Regions from separate parts of the Streptomyces tubbatahanensis genome, predicted to be linked through region 2. Evidence: predicted binding sites of a transcription regulator. Region 2 holds the regulator's gene; the other holds the start of a gene.
What was found. The regulator HspR, encoded in region 2, represses chaperone genes until heat shock. The targets are predictions, from matches to a motif close to TTGAGNNNNNNNNNCTCAA.
Positions count from the first base shown of each region.

Region 1: lon (endopeptidase La) is a predicted target of HspR. The motif match lies at 2,476-2,494, and genes of this name have one in related genera.

Region 1 is NZ_CP093846.1:5,242,927-5,247,336, forward strand. It holds gene MMF93_RS22665 (HAMP domain-containing sensor histidine kinase) at 1-619, opposite strand, end outside; gene MMF93_RS22670 (response regulator transcription factor) at 796-1,590, opposite strand; gene MMF93_RS22675 (spermidine synthase family protein) at 1,660-2,373, opposite strand; gene lon (endopeptidase La) at 2,517-4,410, shown strand, end outside.
Region 2 is NZ_CP093846.1:4,041,286-4,045,695, reverse strand. It holds gene clpB (ATP-dependent chaperone ClpB) at 1-181, opposite strand, end outside; gene MMF93_RS17390 (D-alanyl-D-alanine carboxypeptidase family protein) at 359-1,315, shown strand; gene MMF93_RS17385 (heat shock protein transcriptional repressor HspR) at 1,349-1,837, opposite strand; gene dnaJ (molecular chaperone DnaJ) at 1,839-3,035, opposite strand; gene grpE (nucleotide exchange factor GrpE) at 3,063-3,818, opposite strand; gene dnaK (molecular chaperone DnaK) at 3,815-4,410, opposite strand, start outside.

The DNA.
Region 1 (4,410 bases), 1.2 Mb from region 2:
GCGAGTGCAACGGGACGACACCGCTGTCCAGCCGGGAGAGGTCCAGCAGGTGCGCCACCAGGCGGCCCAGCCGCTCGGTCTGCGACAGTGCAGTGCGCATCGTCTCCGGATCGGCCTCGGAGACGCCGTCGACCACGTTCTCCAGGACGGCCCGCAGCGCGGCGATCGGGGTGCGCAGCTCGTGCGACACGTTCGCGACCAGCTCCTTGCGGTGCTGGTCGACGGCCTCCAGGTCGGCCGCCATCCGGTTGAAGTTCTCGGCCAGTTCTCCGAACTCGTCCCGCCTCCCGCCGCGCACCCGGCGGGAGTAGTCGCCGTCCGCCATCGCCTTGGCCGCGTCCGTCATCTCGTCCAGCGGCGCCGTCACCGACTGCGCCACGAACTGGGTGATCAGCAGCGAGGCCACGATCGAGATGATGGTGATGACCCGCAGCTCGGTCGCCGACTGCACCGCGAAGAGCGCCAGCAGTGTGGTGATCACCACGGAGACGATCACCAGCGCGCCGAGCGCCGCCTTGACCGACCTGTACGGGTCCAGGGGCCGCAGACCCTCCCACAGCCGGTCCCACCAGTGGGAGCCGAGGCGGGCCGCCGCGGAGCGCTTCCAGCGGCTCAGCAAGCGGGCCGGCAGCGTCGGCGGCCCGGGAGGGTCGCCACGACCGGGAGGGCCGCAGGGCCCCGAAGGACCGGAGCCCGGTGAGCCGGATGAGCCGTGCGAGCTGTGGGGGCCGGAGGAACCGGAGGAACCGGAGGGGCTGGACACCGAAGCGGACACGCGCGCCGTCCCGCCGCCCGTCAGGAGCTCTCCGTCGCGGCGCCCGTCACCGGCGCGGGCGCGCCGTCGGGGCCTGGGGTCTCCAGCGCGTACCCCACCCCGTGCACCGTGCGGATGCGCTCGGCGCCGATCTTGCGCCGCAGGGCCTTGATGTGGCTGTCCACGGTGCGCGTACCGGACGCGTCGGCCCAGTCCCACACCTCGGCCAGCAGCTGCTCGCGGGAGAGCACGGCGCGCGGGGAGTGCGCCAGGCACACCAGCAGGTCGAACTCGGTCGGCGTCAGGTGCACGTCCTCGCCGCCGACGCGGACCCGCCGCTGGGCGTGGTCGATCTCCAGTTCGCCGAGCCTGAGTATGCCGTTGCGCGGCGTGCTCGCCGCCTGCGTCGCCCGCTCGACCCGGCGCAGCAGCACGTGCACCCGCGCCGCGACCTCGCGCATCGAGAACGGCTTGGTCATGTAGTCGTCGGCCCCCACGCCGAGACCCACCAGCATGTCCGTCTCGTCGTCCCGCGCGGTCAGCATCAGCACCGGAACAGGACGCTGCGCCTGCACGCGGCGGCAGACCTCCAGGCCGTCGAAGCCGGGCAGCATCACGTCCAGCACCAGCAGGTCGGGCTGCCAGGCCTCGGCCGTGTCGACCGCGGCGGGCCCGTCACCTGCCGTCTGCACCTGGAAGCCCTCCGCGCGCAGCCGCCGCGCTATCGCGTCGACGATGGTCGGATCGTCCTCCACGACGAGAATGCGTCGCTGAGCACCGGGGGTGGTCGCGGCGACGGCTCCGCCAGCTGTCTGAGTGGTGTTCTTCTGGTCCATACGACCCCGCCCCTGTGGCTCTTCCGGCTTTCTTGGAACAGCAGCGTAAGGGCCTGCTACACCGCTCGGCTACGCCGGTCGGGCTGCGAAGTGGACCACGTCGGGGACGCCTCGGACGACCGGGATCTCATCCGTCCGAACACGGCAGAACCCCGCATTCGCGAGTGATCGTTCGAATGCGGACGAGGGCTGGGCCGACCAGACGGCGAGGACGCCGCCCGGAGTGAGCGCCTCCCGGCAGGCCGCCAGGCCGGTCGGCGAGTAGAGCGAGGAGTTGTCGTCGGTGACGGTCCACTCGGGGCCGTTGTCGATGTCCAGGCACAGCGCGTCGAAACGCCCGCCGTCGGCCGCCGCCTCGCGCACGTACGCCACCAGGTCGGCCTCCACCAGCGCGGTCCGCGGATCCGCCAGGGCGTCGGCGGAGAGCCCGGAGAGCGGCCCTGTGCGGTGCCAGTCGAGGATCGCCGGCTCGCGCTCCACCACGGTGACACCGCCCCAGCGCGGCTCCGCCGCCGCCTCCGCGAGCGAGAAACCGACCCCCAGCCCGCCGATCAGGAGCCGCGGGTTCTCGCGGGCGTCGAGCTCCTCCAGTGCCGCGCGCACCAGCAGCCGCTCGGAGCGCCCGTCCGAGGTGTCCATCAGGAAGCAGCCGTTGGCGATGATCTCGTAGTGCGCGCCGCGCTGCCGTAGGACGACCTCGCCCCACGGGCCCTCACGCCGTTCGAGAGCGACGGGGTCATCGGTGGCCGGGAGGCCCGGGAGAGGGGCGGCGGGATGCGACATGAGGGCAGCGTAGGCCGGAACCCCTCAGCTGGTGGGCGCGGTGATCGCTGAGAGCGAACGGCCCCTCGGGGGACTGGGGGAACATCCGGGGCATCAAAAGCATTGAGTGGGTACTACTCAACTTGCCTGCCTAGGGAGAGATCATGGCTGCTGAGTCTGTTGAATCCACGGAGCCCCAGTCCGCACCGCTCGCCCTGCCCGTGCTGCCGATCGACGCCGAGGACGGCGTCGTGCTGCCGGGAATGGTGGTGCCGCTGGAGCTCTCGGACAGCGATGTGCGGGCAGCTGTGGACGCCGCGAAGTCGGCCGCGTCCACGGCGTCCGCTCCCGAGGGTGCGTCGGCCGGGTCCGAGGGAGCGGCCCCGGCGGACAAGCCGCGCGTGCTGCTCGTCCCGCGAGTCGAGGGCACGTACGCCGGCATCGGTGTCGAAGGGCGCGTGGAGCAGACCGGACGCCTCGCCGACGGCGACCCCGGCGCCCTCATCCGCGCCCTGCGCCGCGTCCGCGTCGGAACGGGCACGAGTGGTCCCGGCGCCGCCCTGTGGGTGCTGGGCACGCCCGTCGCCGAACCGGTGCCCGACCCCCTGCCGGGGCAGGTCGTCGAACAGATGAAGGAGTACAAGGCCCTCATCACCGACTGGCTGCGCAAGCGCGGCGCCTGGCAGGTCGTGGACCGGGTGCAGCAGATCGACGACGTGGCCCAGCTCGCCGACAACGCCGGCTACTCCCCGTTCCTGACCACCGAGCAGAAGCTCAAGCTGCTCGAGACCACCGACCCCGTCGAACGGCTGCGGCTCGCCACCGCCGCACTCCGCGACCACCTGGCCGAACAGGACGTGGCCGAGTCCATCGCCAAGGACGTCCAGGAGGGCGTCGAGGCGCAGCAGCGCGAGTTCCTGCTCCGCCGCCAGCTGGAAGCCGTCCGCAAGGAACTGGCCGAGCTCAACGGCGACCCGGAGGGCGAGGGCGAGGACTACCGCGCCCGCGTCGAGGCCGCCGACCTGCCCGAGGAGGTCAAAAAGGCCGCCCTCAAGGAGGTCGACAAGCTGGAGCGCTCCAGCGACCAGTCGCCCGAGGGAAGCTGGATCCGCACCTGGCTGGACACGGTCCTGGAGATGCCGTGGAACGTCCGCACCGAGGACGCCTACGACATCACCGGTGCCCAGGCCGTCCTCGACGCCGACCACGCCGGGCTGCAGGACGTCAAGGAACGCATCACCGAGTACCTCGCCGTACGCAAGCGGCGCACCGAGCGCGGCCTCGGTGTCGTCGGCGGGCGGCGCGGGGGAGCGGTGCTGGCGCTGACGGGTCCCCCCGGTGTCGGCAAGACCTCGCTGGGCGAGTCCGTGGCCCGCGCGATGGGACGGAAGTTCGTCCGCGTGGCGCTGGGCGGCGTCCGCGACGAGGCCGAGGTCCGCGGCCACCGGCGCACGTACGTCGGCGCCCAGCCGGGACGCGTCGTCCGCGCCATCAAGGAGGCGGGGTCGATGAACCCGGTCGTCCTGCTGGACGAGGTCGACAAGGTCGGCTCCGACTTCCGCGGCGATCCGGCGGCAGCGCTGCTGGAGGTGCTGGACCCGGCGCAGAACCACACCTTCCGCGACCACTACCTGGAGGTCGAGCTCGACCTCTCGGACGTCGTCTTCCTGGCGACGGCCAACGTACTGGAAGCCATCCCGCAGCCCCTGCTCGACCGCATGGAGGTCGTCGAACTCGACGGCTACACCGAGGACGAGAAGGTCACCATCGCCCGCGACCACCTGCTGCCCCGGCAACTGGAGCGCGCGGGACTCGCCGAGGGCGAGGTCACCCTGGAGGAGCCGGCGCTGCGCAAGCTCGCCGCCGAGTACACCCGCGAGGCGGGCGTGCGCTCCCTGGAGCGGGCCGTGCAGCGGGTGCTGCGCAAGGTCGCGGCCCGGCAGCAGCTGGGCCAGGCCGAGCTGCCGTACACCGTCGGCGTGGACGAGCTGCGTACGCTCATCGGCCGCCCCCGGCACACGCCCGAGGCCGCCCAGGACCCGGCCGAGCGGCGCACCG
Region 2 (4,410 bases):
GCAGTGCCGCCTGGTCCGCCTCGACGGCGGCGATGAGGTCCTGGATGTTCTCGTTCTCCTCGCCCGTGAGCAGGGCGAGAAGCAGGTGGGCAGGGGTGATGTCGGGGTGGCCGCCGGCCACCGCGCGGTCGTTGGCCGCGCTGATCGCTTCCCGGCTCTTGTTCGTCAGCTCCGCGTCCACTGTCGTGCGCTCCTCCTCCGGTGCCGCCTCGGGCGCCCTGCCTCCGGCGCTTGCTATCTACAGCATGCAACAAGTTGAGTCTATTCCACTCAAGCCGCCAAACGGACTACTATCCGACTTAGTTCCCGGCCGTTCCCGGCCGCGGATCCCGCCCAACCAGCCGCCCTGTGGCGGCACATGGAGCTGACAGTGAAACTCGGCATCGCCGGCACCCGTCGTGTCGCCACGGTCGCCCTCACCTCAGGGGCCGTGCTGACCACCGGCCTCCTCACCGCCCCCGCCCAGGCCACGACGCCCACACAGGCGACCGCCGCCGCGCCGGCACAGGCGCAGGCCCTGGCCGCCGCGGCGAAGAAACCGTCCGTCACCGCCAAGGGCGGTTACGTGATGAACAGCGGCACGGGCAAGAGCCTCTACACCAAGGCCGCCGACACCCGGCGGTCCACCGGATCCACCACCAAGATCATGACGGCCCGCGTGGTGCTGGCCCAGAAGAACCTGAACCTGAACCGCAAGGTCACCATCCAGAAGGCCTACAGCGACTACATCGTCCGCAACACCGCCTCCTCGGCGCGGTTGATCGTCGGCGACAAGGTCACCGTCCGCCAGCTGCTGTACGGGCTGATGCTGCCGTCCGGCTGCGACGCCGCCTACGCGCTGGCCGACACCTTCGGCAGCGGCTCCACGCGCGCCGCCCGGGTGAAGTCCTTCATCGGCAAGATGAACGCCTCGGCCAAGAGCCTGGGCCTGAAGAACACGCACTTCGACTCGTTCGACGGCATCGGCAAGGGCAGCAACTACTCGACCCCGCGCGACCTGACGAAGCTCGCCAGGGACGCCATGAAGAACACCACCTTCCGCTCGATCGTGAAGACCCGCTCCACCAAGCAGAAGACGGTCACCCGCTCCGGCGGCTACCGCTACATGAACTGGACGAACACCAATCCGCTGCTGGGCGGCTACTCCGGAGCGCTCGGCGTCAAGACCGGCTCGGGCCCCGAGGCCAAGTACTGCCTCGTCTTCGCCGCGAAGCGCGACGGCAAGACCGTGATCGGTACCGTCCTGGCCTCCACCTCGTCCGCCAACCGGACCAAGGACGCCAAGAAGCTGCTGAGCTACGGCTTCGCCAAGTAATCCCCCCGCCCGCCCCCGCACCCCGGGGGCGGGCTACTGGCGGGGCGTGGGGCGCCAGACCACCAGCGCGCTGGACTGCCGCACGTCCTCGTACGGCACGAGGTCGCGCCGGTAGGAGGCGTGCACCTGCGCCTCCCGCTGCCGCATCGCGGCCGCCGCGCCCTCGACCGCCGCCGACAGCTCGGCGACCCGCGACTGGAGCGCCGTGACCTGGTTCTCCAGCTCGATGATGCGTTTGATCCCGGCGAGGTTGATGCCCTCGTCCTGACTGAGCCGCTGCACCTCGCGCAGCAGCTCGATGTCGCGGGCCGAGTAGCGGCGGCCCCGCCCGGCCGTGCGGTCGGGCGAGACCAGGCCAAGACGGTCGTACTGCCGCAGGGTCTGCGGGTGCAGGCCGGAGAGCTGCGCGGCGACCGAGATGACGTAGACCGGGGTTTCGTCAGTCAGCTCGTACGCCGCGGCACGCGAGGCGCGCGCTCCGCCCGCGGCGAATGTCCGTCTGCGTGCGTCCCGGCCGTCCACCTCAGTCTCCCTTCGCCGCCTTGAACAACGCCGCCCGCGGATCCTCGTCCGCGAGGGCGTCCTGGAAGGTCTCCAGCGCGTCCCGCGCCTTGTCGTCCAGCTCCGTCGGCACCGTGACCTCCACCGTCACCAGCAGATCGCCCCGGGTGCCGTCCTTGCGGACCGCGCCCTTGCCGCGCGCCCGCATCGTGCGCCCCGACGGGGTGCCCGCCGGGACCTTGAGGGTGACGGGCGGACCGCCGAGCGTGGGCACCTTCACCTCGCCGCCGAGCGCGGCCTCCGCGAAGGTCACCGGCACGGTGACCGTCAGGTTGTCTCCCTTGCGCCCGAACACCGGGTGCTTGTCCACGTGCACGACGACGTACAGATCGCCGCCAGGACCGCCCCGCTCGCCCGGTGCGCCCTTGCCGCGCAGCCGGATGCGCTGCCCGTCGCTGACGCCCGCGGGGATGCGGACCTGCATCGTCCGCGAGCTGGTGGCGCGCCCCGAGCCCTTGCAGGTGTCGCAGGGGTCCTGCGCGATCAGCCCGCGCCCCTTGCAGTCCACGCACGGGTCGGTCAGCGAGAAACCGCCGCCCCCGCCGCGCGAGACCTGCCCGGTGCCCACACACGTGGGGCACACGCGCGGGGTGCCGTTCTTGTCCCCCGTACCGGCGCACTCCTTGCACGCCGCGGAGGAGGACATCCGCAGCGGGACCGTGGCCCCGTCGACCGCCTCGGTGAAGCTGAGCGTCACCTCGGACTCGATGTCCTGGCCGCGCCGCGGCTGCGTGCGGGTGCCGGCACCGCCGCGGTTGAACAGCCCGCCGAAGACGTCGCCGAGGCCGCCGCCGAAGCCGCCGGGCCCTCCCGCGCCGCCGCCCTGGCCCTGGCCCCCGCCGCCGAACAGGTCGCCCAGGTCGAAGTTGAACGAGCCCGCGCCGCCCTGGCCGCCGGCGCCGCCGGGCCGGAACCCGCCGCTGCCGAAGAGGGTGCGCGCCTCGTCGTACTCCTTGCGCCGCTTGGGGTCACCGAGGACGTCGTACGCCTCGGAGGCGTCCTTGAAGCGCTCCTCGGCCTTGGGATCGCCGGCGTTGGCGTCCGGGTGGTTCTCCCGCGCCAGCTTGCGGTACGCCTTCTTGATCTCGGCTTCGGTGGCGTCCTTGGGGACGCCGAGGACCTTGTAGTAGTCCTTCTCGATGAAGTCCTTGGTGCTCATCCTCGACGTCCCTCCTCCCGTCCGCGGTCAGCCCTCTTCCGGGCCACCGGTCTCCTCTTCTGCTGCCGAGGCGTCGGCTCCGCCCTCGCTCTTGCCGCCTGTGCCGGCCGCGGCACCCGGCTGCGGCTCGGCGACGCCGACCCGTGCGGGACGGATGGTCCGCTCGCCGATCCGATACCCGGGCTGGAGGATCTGCACGCACGTCGTCTCCGTGACATCCGGAGAGTAGGAGTGCATCAGCGCCTCGTGCACCGTCGGGTCGAAGGGCTCGCCCTCCTTGCCGAACTGCATCAGGCCCATCTTGGCGGCGACCATCTCCAGCGACTCGGCGACCGACTTGAAGCCGCCGACCAGCTCGCCGTGGTCCCTCGCCCGGCCGATGTCGTCGAGCACCGGCAGCAGCTCGGTCAGCAGGTTCGCGACGGCGATCTCCTTGACCGCGGCCCGGTCCCGGTCGACCCTGCGGCGGTAGTTCTGGAACTCCGCCTGGAGCCGCTGGAGGTCCTGGGTTCGCTCGCCCAGCGCCTTACGGGCCGCCTCCAGCTCGCTGCCGCCGCCCTCGGTGGCGCCTTCGGCGCCCTGCTCCTCGGTGGCGTCCTCGGGCTTGGACATGTCCTGCGCGCTCACATCGCCCTCTGCGTTCTCAAGGGTCTGGGCGTCCCCGGCCGCCGGCCCGGGGGCCGCCTCCTGCTCGGAGGCGGCCCCGGCTGCTGTCTGCTCGCCGGCGTCGGCGGGGACGTCGGGCGTCGGCTTCTTGCCGGCGCCCGCGGTCTCCTCCGTCACGCCGCACCGCCCTTGGGCTTCTGCTCGTCGTCGACGATCTCGGCGTCCACGACGTCATCCTCGGCGCCGCCCTCGGGCTTGCCCGCGTCCGCCGCGCCGGCACCCGCCTCGGAGCCGCCGGCCTGGGCCTGCTGCGCGTCGGCGTACAGCGCCTGGCCCAGCTTCTGGCTGGTGGCCGCGACCTTCTCGGACGCCTCGCGGATGGCCGCGGTGTCCTCTCCCTTGAGCTTCTCCTTCAGGTCGGTGAGGGAGGTCTCGACCTCCGACTTGGTGTCGGCGGGGACCTTCTCCTCGTTGTCCTGGAGGAACTTCTCAGTGGTGTAGACCAGCTGCTCGGCCTGGTTGCGGGTCTCGGCGGCCTCGCGGCGCTTGTGGTCCTCCTCCGCGTACTGCTCGGCCTCGCGCATCATGCGCTCGATGTCGTCCTTCGGCAGGCTGGACCCGCCGGTGACCTGCATCTTCTGCTCCTTGCCCGTCCCCAGGTCCTTCGCCGAGACGTGCATGATGCCGTTCGCGTCGATGTCGAAGGTGACCTCGATCTGCGGCACGTTGCGCGGCGCCGGCGGCAGCCCCGTCAGCTCGAACATGCCCA